Regions from separate parts of the Lysinibacillus sp. Y5S-8 genome, predicted to be linked through region 2. Evidence: riboswitches for the same ligand, from Rfam matches in the RefSeq annotation. Region 2 holds a riboswitch; each other region holds the start of a gene.

Region 1 (4,172 bases), 760 kb from region 2:
ACTGCCTTCATTACGTCTTCCTCATGATACAGCTCGACAATTCTCTGATATGTTTTATTATCTTGATCATCTGCTCGTGCAGCAAAAATGTTCACATAAGGTAAGGCGTTTGGATCGTTGGCATCTTCAAGATAAATGGGGTCCTTTACGGGATCAAACCCAGCTTGTCCAGCAACTCCATTATTAATAACGGATGCAACTACATCTGGTAATACACGTGGTGTTTGTTGAGCTACAATCGGTAAAATGTCTAAATCTTTCGGGTTGTCGACGATTTTACTTGGGTCACCGAAGAGACCAAAATCATCTGCCAATTTAATTAAGCCAGCTGATTCTAATAATCTTAATGCACGAGCTTGGTTGGAAGGGTCATCAGGGATGGCAATTTTGTCACCTTTTTTAATTTCGTTAACATCCTTCACTTTTTCTGAATATATTCCCATTGGAGCAATAACAGTAGCACCAATTGGAACTAAATCGACATTATTTTCTTTAGTAAATTGTGTTAGAAATGCGATATGCTGAAAGGAATTAATATCAATTTCTTTATTTGCTAATGCCTGATTCGGCAATGTATAGTCAGAGAACTCAACAAGCTCAATTTCAATCCCTTCCTTTTTAGCTTTCTCTTTTAAAATCGGCCATACTTCACCATCTGTTCCAGTTACACCAATCTTTACTTTTTCTTCTTTTTTAGCATTATCTGTAGCTGAATCAGACCCACAGGCAGCCAATGCTAATACGGCTGTTAAAACTAATAAAATACTAAACCACTTTTTCATTATTGATCTCCTCTTTCGTTGTTTTATTCAAATGAAAAATGTCCTTCTTACCGTCGCATAATTTTTCTTGATAGCTTATTCCCAATCCACTGCGCAATTTGTACAAGAATAATAAGAATAATAACGGTCACAAGCATGACACTTCCATCAAAGCGTTGATAACCATATGTCATTGCAATATGACCTAAACCGCCTCCGCCAACTGTACCAGCCATTGCAGAGAAATCTATTAAACCGACTGTCACAAACGTTAAGCCTAAAATTAACGGTCCAAGTGCCTCTGGAATTAATACAGTAAAAATAATTTGTAGAGGACTTGCTCCCATTGCCTTTGCGGCTTCAATTACCCCTGGGTCTATGCTAACTAAGTTATTCTCTACTACTCTCGCAATACCAAATGATGAGGCAATCGTCATCGGAAAGATCGCTGCCCACGTACCAATCGTTGTTCCAACAACCATTCTTGTTAATGGGCTAATGGCCACTAGAAAAATAATAAATGGAACTGGGCGAATAATATTAATTAAAAAATTTAACAATTGGAACACGAATTTGTTCTCTAAAATATTTCCTTTTCGTGTCACATATAGTAGTAAACCTATTGTTATACCGAGAATAGAACCAAAGATAAGGGTTATAATAACCATTAAAATCGTTTCACCCGTAGATTCAAAAATACGGGGCCAAAAAGTCGTCCAATCAACCTTCATTGAATTTTACCTCCTCAACAGTTACAATATCTTGTAATTCAGTAAGAACACTAGGTATTTTATCGCTACGGCCCTCAAATGAGACGAGCAAGTTCCCATAGAACTTCTCTTGAATTTCTCGGACAGAGCCATAGACGATATTAACATCCACGTCAAATTTTCTTGTTACGCGAGAAAGGATAGGATCGCTAGCAATATCACCTTTAAAAATAACACGGTATAAATTTTTGCCGCCTTTTTTTCTCCATTCCTCTAATAGAGATGCAGATGGTCGATCTTGCTGAACCGATTGAATAAACCGTTGAGTTGTTAAATGCTGTGGATTTGTAAAAATATCAAAAACTGAATTAGATTCAATTACTGCTCCATTTTCCATGACTGCTACTCTGTCACATATTTGTTGGATGACATTCATCTCATGTGTGATTAGCAAAATAGTGATTCCTAAATCCTTGTTTACTTTTTTGAGAAGGCGAAGAATTTCCCCAGTTGTATCCGGGTCGAGCGCTGACGTTGCTTCATCACAAATTAATATATCAGGGGAGGTAGCAAGCGCCCTCGCAATTCCAACCCGCTGTTTTTGGCCTCCAGATAATTGCTCAGGGTAATCGTTCGCTTTTTCTGTAAGACCAACAAAGCTAAGAAGTTCTGCAACTCTTTCATTAATTTCTTTTTTAGGCACGCCCGCCAGCTTAAGTGGATAGGCTACATTTCCAGCTACCGTTCTTGAGGAAAATAAGTTGAAATTTTGAAAAATCATGCCGATTCTTCTTCTCAGCTTTCTTACCTCTTTTGGTGTGAGCGAATTAATATCAACACCTTGTACTTGAACAGCGCCATGGGTTGGACTCTCTAATAGATTCACAAGCCGCAATAATGTGCTCTTTCCTGCACCACTAAATCCAATAATTCCAAAAATCTCTCCCTGCTGAATTGAAAGAGATACATCTTTCACTGCATTCACTTCACGATCACCAAATTTAAAGGTTTTCGCTACATTTTGAAATTCAATCATTTACTTGCTCAACTCCCTATTTAAATATAAAGAACAAAAAGGACCTTCCTTTTGTTCTTATCGATTAAGAAAAAAAGGAAGGTCCTCACTATTGAAGAAACTACTTCCTTCTCATCTTTCAAATGTAAGTACATTTGCAGGAATTGGCACGGTATTATGTTAATAACCCGCTGCCGAGACTTCATTGGGCCTGTCCCTCAGTCTCTCTGGATAAGAAGAAATTATCGTATTTAATTGTCTGTTAAGATTTAAACAATACTATAATGCTTGATGAATTATATGTCAACATTTCTTTTAAAAAGTTTTATTAGAAAAATAAATTCATTTACTGTAATAACAGCAGGGGTACATTGGTAGCCACGTTTTTTCTAGTGAAATAATTTATGCTTATGTTACTGAGGATGTCAATGAGCAGGCAGCCATAAAAAAGGTTCAATTTGAAAATTGCCTACTTCCAAATTGAACCTTTCCGTTATTCTAAAACGCCCTTTTCCCGTAAACTAGCAATTTGTTCATCACTATAGCCAAGTGCAGTCAATACTTCCTCATTATGCTCTCCAAGCTTGGCACCGACATACTTGTACTCAGGCTCAGTGCCATCAAATTTAAAGGCAGAAGCAATTTGCTGTTGCATGGTGCCATCGCTTTTTGGAATATCGACAATCATGCCGCGAGCCTTCAGCTGTGGATGCTCACATGCTTCTGGAAAAGTGAGTACAGGCTCTACACAACCTTCAAAATCCTCGTTAAATACCTCAAGCCATTCCTCATATGTCTTTGATAGAAAGGCATCATGAACAGCCTCTTTAAAGCGTATTTGCGTATAGTAAGAATCATTAAAGGTATTATCAATCAACTCAGGAATGTCGAGTGCTTCACAGAGCAGTTTACGAAATTGAGGTTCTAAACTACCGACAGAGAAGAAGCGTCCATCTTTTGTTTTGTAAAAATCATAGTAACTGCCTCCATTTAAAATTTCTTGCTCTGGCTGTGGTACACGACCACCCCCAATAAACGCAGCACCATACATAGTATTCAGCGAAAAGACAGCATCTGTCATACTAATATCTATGAATTGTCCTTCGCCTGTTTTTTCACGATGGAGGGCAGCAGCCAGTACCCCAATTGCTGCATGCATTGTCCCTCCAGCTATATCAGCTAGTTGAACCCCCATGGATACAGGCTTTTTATCCTTATGGCGTGAATAATCGAGTAAGCCTGCTAAAGATAAATAGTTATTATCGTGTCCAGGTCGATTGCTATAAGGTCCAGTTTGTCCGTAACCAGTAATCGCACAATAGATAACCTTTGGATTTATTTCCTTTAGAGCTTCATAGCCGATGCCAAGGCGTTGCATGACACCAGGCCGAAAACCTTCGATAATAACGTCATACTCTTGCACCAGTGATTTTACAATGTCTATAGCCTCTGGTGATTTAAGATTTAATGTAATTGATTTTTTAGATCGATTTAAATGTTGATGAATGTAAGCCTCATGATCTTCATCATAGGGAGGCATAATTCGTGTTATATCAACGCGCTTTGAAGATTCAACATGGATGACATCTGCTCCTAAATCAGCAAAAATCATTGTCGCCATTGGCCCTGGTAGTAATGCAGAAAAATCGAGAATTTTTAACCCCTGTAAAATGCCCAAATCTTCCA
Region 2 (4,172 bases):
CACGTGCTACACCTAGAGTACCTGCTTTTACGTTTAACATATCCTGACTAGTTTCTAGTAAAAGGACGTCTGCTCCTGCCTCAATTAACGCCTTCGCCTGTACATAAAAATTTTCCTCTAGCTCATCAAATGTAATACCGCCAGTTACGGATAATGTTTTTGTTGTTGGACCCATTGCGCCAGCAACAAAACGTGGCCAATCTGATGTTGAAAAGTTATCCACTGCTTGACGAGCAATTTCGACGGCACGTTTATTAATTTCTTCCGCTTTTGCGCCAAGATCATATTCATTTAACACAAGAGGCGTCCCGCCAAAAGTATTCGTACAAATAATATCTGCGCCTGCCTCTAAATATTTATGGTGAATTTCCTTAATTACATCAGGTCTAGTAAGCACAAGATTTTCATTACAGCCATCAAGCTCCTCCCCGCCAAAATCCTCAGCGGATAAGTTTTCGTTTTGTAGCATTGTTCCCATTGCGCCATCAAGAATTAAAATACGTTTCTCTAGTTGCTTTTCAATCAAGTGCTTAGCCATGTATACTTACCCCTTTTTTCTGTTCATCCAATTGCTCAATATATTTCATCAACTCTAAAGTCACATCATAACGTAAAAATGGAGTGATAAGGTAAATGCCATTGAAATACTGCGCAGCCACCTCTACTAATTCCTTCGCAATGGCAATCCCCTCAAATGTTGCACGTTCTTTATCTTCACCACAGGCCTTCATTCTTGCTAAGGCATCTTCAGATAATTTTATGCCTGGCACCTCATGATGTAAGAATTCAGCACTTTTATAACTTGTAACGGGCATAATACCAATATAAATAGGCGCTTGTAAATGCTTGGTTGCCTCATAAATTTCCACAATTTTTTCCTTCGTATATACTGGCTGTGAAATAAAGTAGTCTGCTCCGTACTCAATTTTCTTCTCTAAGCGTGCCACAGCACGATCTAATACACGGACATTTGGATTAAATGCAGCAGCTACTGAAAAATTTGCTTTTTTACGAAGTGGTTTACCTGAGAAGGAAATACCTTGATTTAACTGCTTAATTAATTGGATCAGCTCCATTGATGAGACATCATAAACACTTGTGGCACCTGGGAAGTCCCCAACTTTTGTTGGATCGCCAGTAACAGCTAACACATCATGAATTCCTAATGCATTTAACCCCATTAAATGTGATTGCAGACCGATTAAATTACGGTCTCGGCATGTAATATGTGTTAGAGGACGTACACCATTAGTACTCTTCAACAATGCACCCATAGCAATATTGCTAATACGTGGAGAAGCCAGAGAATTGTCTGCCATCATGACGACATCTGCTCCTGCATCATACAATTGTTTTGCCCCTTCCAAAAAACCATCAATTTCCAGATGTCTAGGTGTATCTAGCTCTACAATGACAGAGCGTTCGCGCTTTACTTTTTCATGAAGAGGTTCATACTTCGTTGGCTCTGCTTCACGAACAATCTGAATCTTCTCGGGTTTGGCATACTTTTCATGAACTGGTGATAACTCTTCTAAATACTTCTTCGCTGCTGCTATATGCTTCGGTGTCGTACCACAACAGCCCCCAATTAAGCGTACCCCTTGATCACGTAATTCTACAGCCGCTCGACCAAAATATTCAGCTTCTGACTCATAAACGACACGTCCATCTTCTAAGTCAAGGAGTGAAGCATTCGGATAAGCTGACATAAATGCCTTATCAGGAAGTTCTACACCTTCAAACGCCTGAATGGTATGGTGTGGACCTAAACGACAATTGACACCCACAATATCCGCACCAAGTTTTTCTAGCTCATGCAGGGCGTTATTTAAAGACATACCGTTTTGTAAAACACCAGGTTCGTGCATGGAAACTTGCGCAATAATCGGTAATTTTGTCTTTGTCCGTAGCATCTTTAAGGTAGCTGTTAATTCTTCAAAATCATAATAGGTTTCGAGTAAAAGGCCGTCTGGATTTCCAGCAAGTAAAACACTCGCTTGCTCATCAATAGTTGCTAAGATTTCATCTAACGTTGCATCACTTTTACGAATACCACGAATACCACCAATTGTCCCTAAGACAAACTGACCTCCATCTGCCGCAGCTCGCTTTGCGATTGTAATCGCCGCTTCATTAAATTGTTGGACACGCGATTCTAATCCATAGCGAGCTAATTTAATGGCATTTGCACCATACGTATTCGTTTGGATGATATCAGCACCAGCTGCAATATATTCTCTATGAATCTTTTCAATTAACTCAGGTTTCTGTACATTCATTTCCTCATGACAATACTCCAAACCATAGCCATAAAGCACTGTGCCTATTGCGCCATCTGCCGTCAATACATGCGTTTTTAACCTTTCAAGCAATCTCATTAAACTAGCCTCTCTTCCTATATCTCTGTATAATAAAAAGCCTTCTTTTATAAAAAAAAGAAGGCTTTAATGACTCATCATTGTTTTTTCCTTCTCATCTTCGACTCAATGGTCTTCTGGATTTAGCACCTGACAAAAAAGTTGGTTGCTGAAGCTTCAATGGGCCAGTCCCTCTGCTTCTCTTGATAAGAATGTAGTATGAATTTTTTAAATAATTAAAAGAATCATATCGTTTACTGACGAATGAGTCAAGACTATTTCACATAACAAAGATATTTTTCACTTAAAAGCTTAGAAATTGGCTAGTTCCTTTGCAAGCTCCTCACCGATTTTTTTCCCATTTTGAATACAAGCACCAATCCCTACCCCAAAGTATGAACAACCTGCGATGGATAGATTAGGATAGTTTTCTTGTAATTCTTGAACTAAACCTTGTAATGCTTCACGGTGAGCTAGATCATATTTTGGCATTTGATCAATCCATTTTGTGACATTAATAACTGTTGGCTGTTCCTCTATTCCTAGGCTCTTGCGCACATCCTCTAAAGCAACCGCTGCTAATTCTTCGTCAGACATGGCACGGAGTTGCTCATATGCTGGATTGATGCTTTTATAAAAGAGTCGCACAAGTAATTTATGATCTCTTGATGTATGCCTCCATTTACGACTTGTCCAAGTTGCAGCATTACATGTAACGTCAGAATTATGTGAGACAATATAGCCCGTTCCATCTGCTGGCAATCTAGAGTCTGGTACATCAAAACCTAAATAGATCGTAATTGCTGAAGCTGTCGTAAATTGGTCAAAATAACGGTTTAATGATTCATCCTGTAGTAGGCCTTGAACAGCCTCATTCGGCAGTGCTAAAACGACATAATCTGTCTCGATGCTTTCACCATTAGCTAAGGCAATTGAATAGTGGTTTTCTTGCTTTTGAACATTGACAGTTGCGACACCCTTGATGATCTCTACATCAGTTAATGTTTGTTCGAGACGATCAATTAGAGAAGATAAACCGTTTTTGAACGATATAAACTTTTTATTGGCTGCTTTAGCAAATTGCTCACGATTCGCATCAAAGCCTTTTATGATACTTCCATACTCGTTCTTATAGTCAATCAAGTACGGTAAAGTAGAGGCAATCGAAAGCTGGTGTAAATCCCCTGAATAAACACCTGCAAGAACGGGTGCAATTTGATTTTTCACAAGCTCTTCCCCTAAATAATAGGTTAAAAACTCTCCAATTGAACTTTCCTTTGTGAAGTCTTTGTTTGGTAAAGTCAAATCTTTTAATGCATCTTGTTTACCTTGCTCTGTAATCAATGTGCTTTGCTCCAAGGATGCCAAACTCATTGGTATTCCAAAAGTAGAATCTGCCGGAATGGCATGTAATTCATTATTCGTATAAATATAGGAAATACCTGTTTCGTTGTAAACTAGATTCTCCTCAAAATCAAGCTCCTGTACAAGCTCCATAACACCTTTATGACGAGCTACAATCGAGTCAGCACCTGTTTCCATAATAAAACCTTGCTCATGTGTTGAATATAATTTGCCCCCTAAATATGTATTTTTTTCTACAAGCACTAGACGCACATCTACATTATTTTCCTTCACTTGACGTTGTAAATAATGCATTGTGCATAATCCTGTAATACCGCCACCTAATACAACAACTGTTTTCATAGTAACCGCCCCTATTTTTAGTTCTTCCTACAGTATAAACTTATTTTCATTGAAAATTACGTTAAACCCTTTACAAATTTAGCAAAAATAGAGCTACCTCATCTGTGA
Region 3 (4,172 bases), 1.6 Mb from region 2:
AAGTATTGCTAGTTCATCTAAGCAAGATGCGTGGATTGCTGCCAGCATTGGTGTCGTTCTTAGTTTACTAATCGTTAAGTTATTTTTGACGCTTGCCAACCAAACACCATCACTCAATTTTATAGAGGCAAACGAAAAAATTCTCGGTCGCTTTTTTGGTAAAATCACAGCAATTTGCTTCTTAATCATGACTTTTCTTTCTGCTGGAGAATTACTCTATTTTATTGGTATCTTTATGAAGACAGAAGTCATGCCAGAAACACCAACATTGGCATTTGCATTATTGTTTAGTATTATCATTATGTACGCTGCCTATTTAGGCATTGAGACCTTTGCGCGGTCGGCAGAAATTCTCTTCCCACTATTTGTCTTAATTTTTATCTTTTTCGTTGTTTGTATTACGCCTCAAATTACTTTTGAAAATATACAACCCATTTTAGAAGCGAAAAAAACATCCATGTTTTATAGCATTGTACGCTTTATGAGTATTTTTTCCTTTCCGCTAGTGGTGTTACTAATGCTATACCCTGCTGCAGTCAATGTTCAGCAATCTGCACAGAAAGGATTTTATATTGGGACTATAATCGGAGGCATTTTCTTAATTACGTTGATTGTGCTTTCCATCCTCGTATTAGGACCTGAAAATACTGCATCTAGAACATTTCCAAGCTATGCGCTAGCACAAAGAATATCAATAGGGGAATTTTTGCAACGTATTGAAATCATCATGGCTTTCATGTGGATTTCGTCCATTTATATCCGTACATTTATGTATTTCTATACAACCGTTGTCGGTCTTGCACAGATTTTGAAAATCAAGGATCATCGTCCTCTCATTATACCTATGGGTCTAATTATCATTGCGCTTTCCCAAATTGTTCATCCAGATATTGTGCATTCAACCAATTACAATAATGAAATTTGGCCCATTTTTTCTTTTATATTTACCATTTTATTACCGATACTTTTATTGATTGTCGCAGTTATACGAAATCGCAAAACCAAAGCTCAAAGTACCGAAACACCTAATACAGAAACAACGAATGACAATCAAAAAGTCTAATTTCTTTTATGGTGAGAAAAGAAATTAGACTTTTTATTAATTAGATATGATATTCAATTTCATCTACAAAATCCCATTCGTATGGTGTTTCTTGGTAAACATAGTAGTTCAACCAGTTAGAGAATAATAAATGCGTATGGGCACGCCATGTATTCATTGGCTCCTGTGATGGATCATCATTCGGGAAGTAATTCACAGGAACAGCGATATCTATGCCCTTTGCGACATCACGGCTATATTCATCGGCTAATGTTGTCGCATCATACTCCAGATGCCCTGTAATCATAATGTTTTTATTATCTTTTGATTGGACGATGAACACACCTGCATCCTCTGAATAGGATAATAATCGTAAGTCTGGATGATTGCGAACCTCGTCGATCGAAACAGAAGTATAGCGTGAATGTGGAGCGGTAAATAAATCACTGAAGCCCCGTACTAAATCCACTGTTAAATCGGTAATTACATGGGAATAGACACCTGAGCATTTAGCTGAAAGTTCTACCTTTCCTATCCCATAATGATGATACAGTGCCGCCTGTGCCCCCCAACAGATATGTAAAACGGATGTCACATTCTTTTTGGACCAGTCCATAATTTCTGAAATTTCCCGCCAATAGTTAACTTCTTCAAAGGCCATTTTTTCTACAGGTGCTCCCGTAATAATCATCCCGTCATAGCGACGGTGACGAATTTGGTTGAACGTTGTGTAAAATAGCTGTAAATGTGATTTACTGACGTTTTTCGACTCATGTGTGGCCGTATTTAAAAAGGTGATATTTACCTGTAACGGTGTATTCCCTAATAAACGTAGTAATTGAAGCTCCGTTTTTTCTTTTTCAGGCATTAAATTCAATATTAATATGTTTAACGGACGAATTTGCTGTGTTTTCGCACGATCCTCTTCCATGACGAAGATTTTTTCCTCACGTAAATGTTCTCCAGCTGGTAAATTTTTCGGAATATTAATTGGCATCTTGCGTTCCCCTCTCTTTGATCACTCTCTTTTAGCAAACCTTGCTGACAAATTAAAAAATCCTCCTCATTCCATACGAGATAGAATGAGAAGGATTTTTTCACGTCCACTCTTATCTCTCAAAGGAAAAATCCTTTGCTGGAATTAGCACCTTTCTAACAATTGTTAGAGGTTGCTGAAGCGTCATCGGGCCAAATCCCTCAGCTTCTCTTGATAAGATTATTTAATTACATTGAATTGTAGCATGTATTAGTTAGAATATCAATAATTCATAGAATATTTTGTGATTCAAATGCATGTTCCTCGTTTATTTGATGTACACTAAGCTTGCTATAAGTAGTGTTTCTACATTTAAAATTTATGGTAAACATGCCGTATTTATGTTACCATATAACTTTAGTAACAGAGAGGAACGTGAATACTTTGATTAAAATTGAATTTCCAAAACCTGATGTAGTCATCCGTCAACGTGAACAAGAAGTAAAACCTGGTGATGTGCCTATCACACCATACTTTGGTTTTATTGACTTCCATAAAATCACACGTGATAAAGGCGGCATTTTTTTATTCTATAATGACAAGAATGAGCTATTATTTGTCGGCAAAGCACGTAAAATTCGTCAACGTATTAAAAAGCATTTCGAGGACAATGTATCTCCGATGAAAAATCATCGTGATGAAGTGTTCAAAATTGAGGTCTATGAAGTAGAAGATCCAATGGAACGTGAAATTTACGAAACATATGCGATTAACACTTTCCGCTCCAAATACAATGTAGAGAAAGTCTTTTATTAAGATATCTTGTAAAGAAACCGAAATCTCATTTAATGGGATTTCGGTTTTTGTCTTATATAGAGGTTACGCGATCTATTGGCGTACTCTCGCCGTTTATTCGCAAAACAATCGTGTCTAGCTCAGGATCTTTGGTGATAATTTTATATACATAGAGTTGAGCCTCTTTTCGTTGCTCGCTACCTTCTTTAAGTTGGATGACTTGACTGTTTTCTTCAGCCGCAATACTTGCCAGCACATTCCCTTTCGAATAATAAACAAGATAATACGTAGAGTCATCTTCATACAATAATTGAATCTTATCATTAGCCACAATTTTTGTTGAATATTGTCTGGAACGACAGTTAGCTCACGAATCATTAGTGGTTTGGTAGGTGTTTTATCGTTACAAGCTCCTAACATTAATAAGCTCATTAAACCTAGCAACACGAATTTTTTCACGTTACTCCCCTTCCCTTATGACTATTCTAAGAAAAAAGCTTTACGCTCCTTAGCAATCCAGTCTTCTAATTCCTGATCATCACGTTTTACCAATCGATTGATAAGGACGTCATGCCAAACATAATCCTCTAACAAATAAATATGGACAGGGTCATTGGTGATAAAGGCCATTTCTTGCGTAGATGGAGAATGACCATAAATCATTTCCTGACCATCTACCGATAAAATAAACCAATGTGGTGTAGACGTTTTTTTCGTGTAGTGTGTAGCTCTATGCTGGTCAATCGACTCTAGCTGTTCCCCTACATATAAGGTAATACCATGAATAGGAACATGCTGTGCCACTTCTTGAATATCTTCCCTTAAAGTATCATACATATCTTCCCACATCGATAGAATCACTTTTTTCTTGGCTTTTTTTAAGAGTGACTGGCAATAGTTGATGATCGCCTCCTTGCCCTTTAGCATGACTACTTTTGGCTCCACTTCCTGCACTTTTTCCTCTAATTTTTCTAATTTCGCACTCATGGATGTAAAATTCGATTGCCAGCGCTGCTGCATTTGCTGTAAAAACACAGACACAGGCATAGCCGCATAGGTCGTTTGTTCAGCCGTTTCTTCTTTTAGCACAATTCCTTTTTCGACAAGGACGTTTAAAATATCATAAATTCTTGCGCGTGGTATACCAGAATTTTTACTGACCTGATAGGCACTAACATGACTTTGCTGCACAAGTGCCGTATAGGCCTTTGCTTCATACTCTGTAAAGCCCATGTCTTTCAACTGGGCGATTAATTCCTCCATGTAATCCCTCCATTATCTTTATTATAGGCTACTGTTGTGAAGATTTGCCAATGAAAAAATGAGGGTTTACAGCGCAATTAAAATTAGTTACTATTT
Region 4 (4,172 bases), 2.3 Mb from region 2:
TATTGTGATTAGTAAAACGAATGTTTATAATGAATAGGATTAAAAAAATTCATGTATATAGAGGGATGACGAATGAGCTTAGTTAAATATGAGATTTTAACAAAGGTGGCAGAGGTAGCAAGCTTTACAAAAGCAGCGGATGCACTAGGACTAACACAGTCTGCTGTGAGCCATGCCGTGTCTAGTTTAGAAAAAGAATTTGGCTTTGCTCTCATTCATCGAAGTCGTGCAGGTGTAACACTGACGAGTGAGGGGCAGACCATGCTAAGGGCGATGCGTCAGGTCCTGGATGCCCAGGAATTATTGCAGCAGGAAGCGGCCCATATACTGGGTGTAACACGCGGGAAAGTTCGAATTGGCGTTATTTCAAGTATTTCCTCGAATTGGATGCCAGAAATTGTTCGTATTATGGATCATCAATTTCCAGGGATACAAGTAGAGTTACGAGAGGGAGATTATTACGAAATTGAACAATGGCTGCTAAGTGGGGAAGTCGAGGTAGGATTCTTGAATGGTCAAAAATCAGAGCAATATCAATTTATGGAATTACAACAAGACCCTTTATTATGTATTGTTTCAGATAAAAGCCCTTTATTTCATAAGACAGAAATTGATATTGTTGACCTAGAAGATATGCCTTTTATCATGACTTCCTATAAAGGGACAAATGATGTAAAGGTACTGTTGGAGCAATATCATGTAAAGCCCCATATTCGCTTTGAGCTTTCTGAGGAGGTAGGGATTCTTTCAATGATTTCCCATCATTTAGGCATTAGTATTTTGCCTCAATTGGTCATTCAACATTTACCAGCAACGTTAAAAGCAATCCCGCTAAAGCAAGGAGGCTACCGTACCATTGGAATTGCGATGAAGCACCACGCTTCCCCTGTTACTAAGAAATTTGCGGAAATATTAAGTGCTTGGTTAAAAGAGCAAAATAGTACGCTATGATTGTGGCTATTGAAGCACATCCTTACATTACGTTAAAATAGAATTTGTATATATTGTAGAAAATAGGTGAGTGTATGGGGACATTACAAGGCAAAACCGTACTCATTACAAGTGGGGGAACACTTGAAAAATGGGATCGTGTACGAGGGCACACGAATTTATCAAAAGGGACAATGGGCTGTTATTTAGCAGAGGCCGCATTGGCTAAGGGTGCGAATGTAATATATATGCATGGCTACTTTGCACAGCTTCCAGCAAACCACGACAAAATGACATTGGTAAAATTTGAAGGTATAGAGGATTTAGGAGAAAAGGTACGTCATGCGGTTCAGCTACAACAAGTCGATATTGTCATTATGGCTGCTGCTGGCTCCGATTGGGTTATTGACAAGGTTTATGATCAATCCGGTAATTTAATGGAGGAAGCGGGGAAAATGCCTTCTGACGAACCACCTATTATCCATTTTAAAAAGGCACCAAAAGTATTAGGGCAAATCAAGGGCTGGCAACCAAATGTAACGTTAGTGGGCTTTAAGCTAGAAGCTACAAATGATGAGGATTTTTTACTCGCTCGTGCAAGACTGCGTATGGAAGCAGCGCATGCTCAATTTATGGTTGCAAATAGCTCGCAGTCTTTATATGGCGGGGATGAGCCTCATTGGATCGTGCCTGCTGAGGGGCAACCAATTAAGATGATGGGCAAGCAACAGACAGCACAAACTTTAATGGAATGTTTGCATGGGGAATAACGTGATGAACTGTGGAGAAGGTCATACTTCTACACAGTTTTTTTCTTTGCCATTGTGGTTAGATAGACTGACATAGCATACAATACGATAGGATTATGAGTGAATTGTAGCAGAGAGGATGCTATTACAAAGTATTCAGCTAGGTTTTCTAATATTTTATATTGACATTCGGATAACAGAATTATAGAATTATTTTCAAGAAACGCAGTACTCTTATCAAGAGAGGTGGAGGGACTTGGCCCCATGAAGCCTCGGCAACCGAGAAGATAGGTGCCAAATCCAACAGATGGTGCCTGAGAGATAGGAGGGGCTATCAATCGGTTTGATGCGTTGGCCTCTTTTGTACAACTAGGAGAATAAAGAGGGGGTGTATCGTATGGCTCAATCGGCAAAGGTAGATGATAAAAAATTAGAGGCAATTGCTAAGGCAATTCAAAATCTTGAATTTGGTGAAGTGAATATTACGATTCAAGATGGTGTGATTGTGCAAATTAATAGGCTTGAAAAGCAGAGATTTCCACAGAAGAAATAATGATCATTTCAGTTGAACGATGTGAAAAGGCCACCAATAAGCATGGTTTCCATTGCTTACAAGTGGCTCTTTTTTTATGGAAATTAGCTATAAAAGCTTTTTGGAATTGGACCGATATGACGGCGATGATAGAGAAGGGGTTCTTTTTGAGAATTTGTAATGTCTAGCACTTGCCCAATAAAAATAGTATGATCGCCTGCATCTATTTGCTGAAATGATTTACATTGTAAAATAGCTGCTGTATCATGTAAAATCGGTAGCCCAAAAGTAGAAGTAGACCATTTAGCTTGAGCAAAGCGATCCGGGACTTTACTTGCAAATAATGTACATAAATGCTCTTGATTACTCGCTAAAATATTGACAGCGAATTTTTCTGCACCCATAAAGTAAGAATGGAGCTGAGATTTTTTATCAAGTGACCATAAAATAAGTAGTGGGTCAATGGAAACAGATGCAAAAGAATTGACTGTTAAGCCAATTGGATTCGTTTCATGACATGCGGTCACAACCGTTACACCTGTAGGATAGTTACCTAATGCCAATTTAAAAGCAGCTACTTGATCTGTCATTCAAATCACCTCTTTATAGTTAGTAATAAATTAGTTAACGGAGTTAGTAGGTAAATTGCACTTTTTTTCATACCATATAGTAACTCCTTTTCTTAAGTAAATTTTAAATCAATTAAACATCCAGGTAAAGCTAATGGGGGAAAGAAAGGGGAATTGCCATGACTTTATATTTTGATCATCTGGTACATCAAGTAGAATCACCAGAAAATATAAAGGTTTTCTTCAATAAACGAAATGTCCGTACAGTGAACGGTGGTCAACACACGATGTGGGGGACTTATAATACGCTAAGCTATTTTGGCTTAAGCTATATTGAACAAATCGCTATTTATGATCGTGATTTATTTGAGCAAGCGGCTTTGTACCCTTATTCCCTACATTATACGTTTAAACGTGATCGTGAGCGCCAAGGATTTTCACGAATTGCCTTGCGCACCAAAAATATTGAAGACGAGGGTCAACGATTGCGTGCAATGGGCTTTGACGTATATGGTCCCGATGCCTGTAGCCGAACAAGACCAGATGGCACGATACTAGAATGGAAGCTATTGCATTTTGGCATGCCCAATCTTTCATTGGATTTTCCATTCTTAATTGAATGGGCAGATGAAGATGAGGAACGTTTGACACAATTAAAAGCTAGTGGTGCAATCGATGAAAACCAAGCCATCACAATGGAATCTATTCAGTTTTTTGTCAAAGATGTGGAGGAGACGGTTCAGCTTTGGCAGAAGGTATTACAGCTACCCGATTCTGAGCAGCATGAGCAATTTGTGTCACTACAGCTACCAAATATGCGCTTGGATTTTTATGAGGAGGCGGCAGCATCTACCATGACGCTAGGGCATTTAAAAGAAGGCCCAATCGGTGTAACATTGAAAGATCCACACCGAACAAAGGAAACATTAGTTTGTCCAGGTGCTTTTTATTGGATTAATAGATAAATTAAAAATCCACTTCAATTGTTGAAGTGGATTTTTATGTGCAAACATGTCAAAAAGCGGATTGAGCACTATTCATCTACCTCATCCACTTTCAATTTTGGAGCTTATAATTTTACAACATTTGATGCCTGGGGTCCTCGATTGCCTTCCACAACATCAAATGACACCTTCTGACCTTCTTCAAGTGTACGGAAGCCTTCCTCCTGGATGCCCGTAAAATGTACAAATACATCTTCTCCATCATCACATTCAATAAAGCCATAACCCTTTTCATTATTGAACCACTTTACGATCCCCTGTTGCATAAGCATTCGCCTCCAATGCGCTTGAATGTAAAATAAAGTTAACTAAGTTGTGCTATCATTGAGAAAATGTGAAAAATTGCATTTTCTCTTAGAACATACATGAATTGAACAAAGATGTCAAT

Evidence for each region. Region 2 has a riboswitch for S-adenosylmethionine ahead of V6670_RS20085 (bifunctional homocysteine S-methyltransferase/methylenetetrahydrofolate reductase). Riboswitches for the same ligand answer to the same signal wherever they lie in the genome.
Region 1: another riboswitch for S-adenosylmethionine. It lies ahead of V6670_RS00975 (ATP-binding cassette domain-containing protein); the one in region 2 lies ahead of V6670_RS20085 (bifunctional homocysteine S-methyltransferase/methylenetetrahydrofolate reductase).
Region 3: another riboswitch for S-adenosylmethionine. It lies ahead of metA (homoserine O-succinyltransferase); the one in region 2 lies ahead of V6670_RS20085 (bifunctional homocysteine S-methyltransferase/methylenetetrahydrofolate reductase).
Region 4: another riboswitch for S-adenosylmethionine. It lies ahead of V6670_RS08500 (YezD family protein); the one in region 2 lies ahead of V6670_RS20085 (bifunctional homocysteine S-methyltransferase/methylenetetrahydrofolate reductase).

The regions. Positions count from the first base shown of each region.
Region 1 is NZ_CP145889.1:192,335-196,506, forward strand. It holds gene V6670_RS00965 (MetQ/NlpA family ABC transporter substrate-binding protein) at 1-782, opposite strand, end outside; gene V6670_RS00970 (methionine ABC transporter permease) at 830-1,492, opposite strand; gene V6670_RS00975 (ATP-binding cassette domain-containing protein) at 1,482-2,507, opposite strand; SAM riboswitch class I at 2,616-2,724, opposite strand; gene V6670_RS00980 (CaiB/BaiF CoA-transferase family protein) at 2,980-4,164, opposite strand.
Region 2 is NZ_CP145889.1:4,106,257-4,110,428, forward strand. It holds gene metH (methionine synthase) at 1-538, opposite strand, end outside; gene V6670_RS20085 (bifunctional homocysteine S-methyltransferase/methylenetetrahydrofolate reductase) at 531-2,378, opposite strand; SAM riboswitch class I at 2,470-2,570, opposite strand; gene V6670_RS20090 (protoporphyrinogen oxidase) at 2,670-4,064, opposite strand.
Region 3 is NZ_CP145889.1:2,461,038-2,465,209, forward strand. It holds gene V6670_RS11980 (endospore germination permease) at 1-1,063, shown strand, start outside; gene metA (homoserine O-succinyltransferase) at 1,104-2,039, opposite strand; SAM riboswitch class I at 2,149-2,259, opposite strand; gene V6670_RS11990 (nucleotide excision repair endonuclease) at 2,409-2,834, shown strand; gene V6670_RS11995 (hypothetical protein) at 2,887-3,144, opposite strand; gene V6670_RS12000 (TrmB family transcriptional regulator) at 3,294-4,076, opposite strand.
Region 4 is NZ_CP145889.1:1,802,928-1,807,099, forward strand. It holds gene V6670_RS08490 (LysR family transcriptional regulator) at 73-951, shown strand; gene V6670_RS08495 (phosphopantothenoylcysteine decarboxylase) at 1,026-1,700, shown strand; SAM riboswitch class I at 1,911-2,007, shown strand; gene V6670_RS08500 (YezD family protein) at 2,077-2,232, shown strand; gene V6670_RS08505 (flavin reductase family protein) at 2,316-2,801, opposite strand; gene V6670_RS08510 (VOC family protein) at 2,960-3,745, shown strand; gene V6670_RS08515 (cold-shock protein) at 3,850-4,050, opposite strand.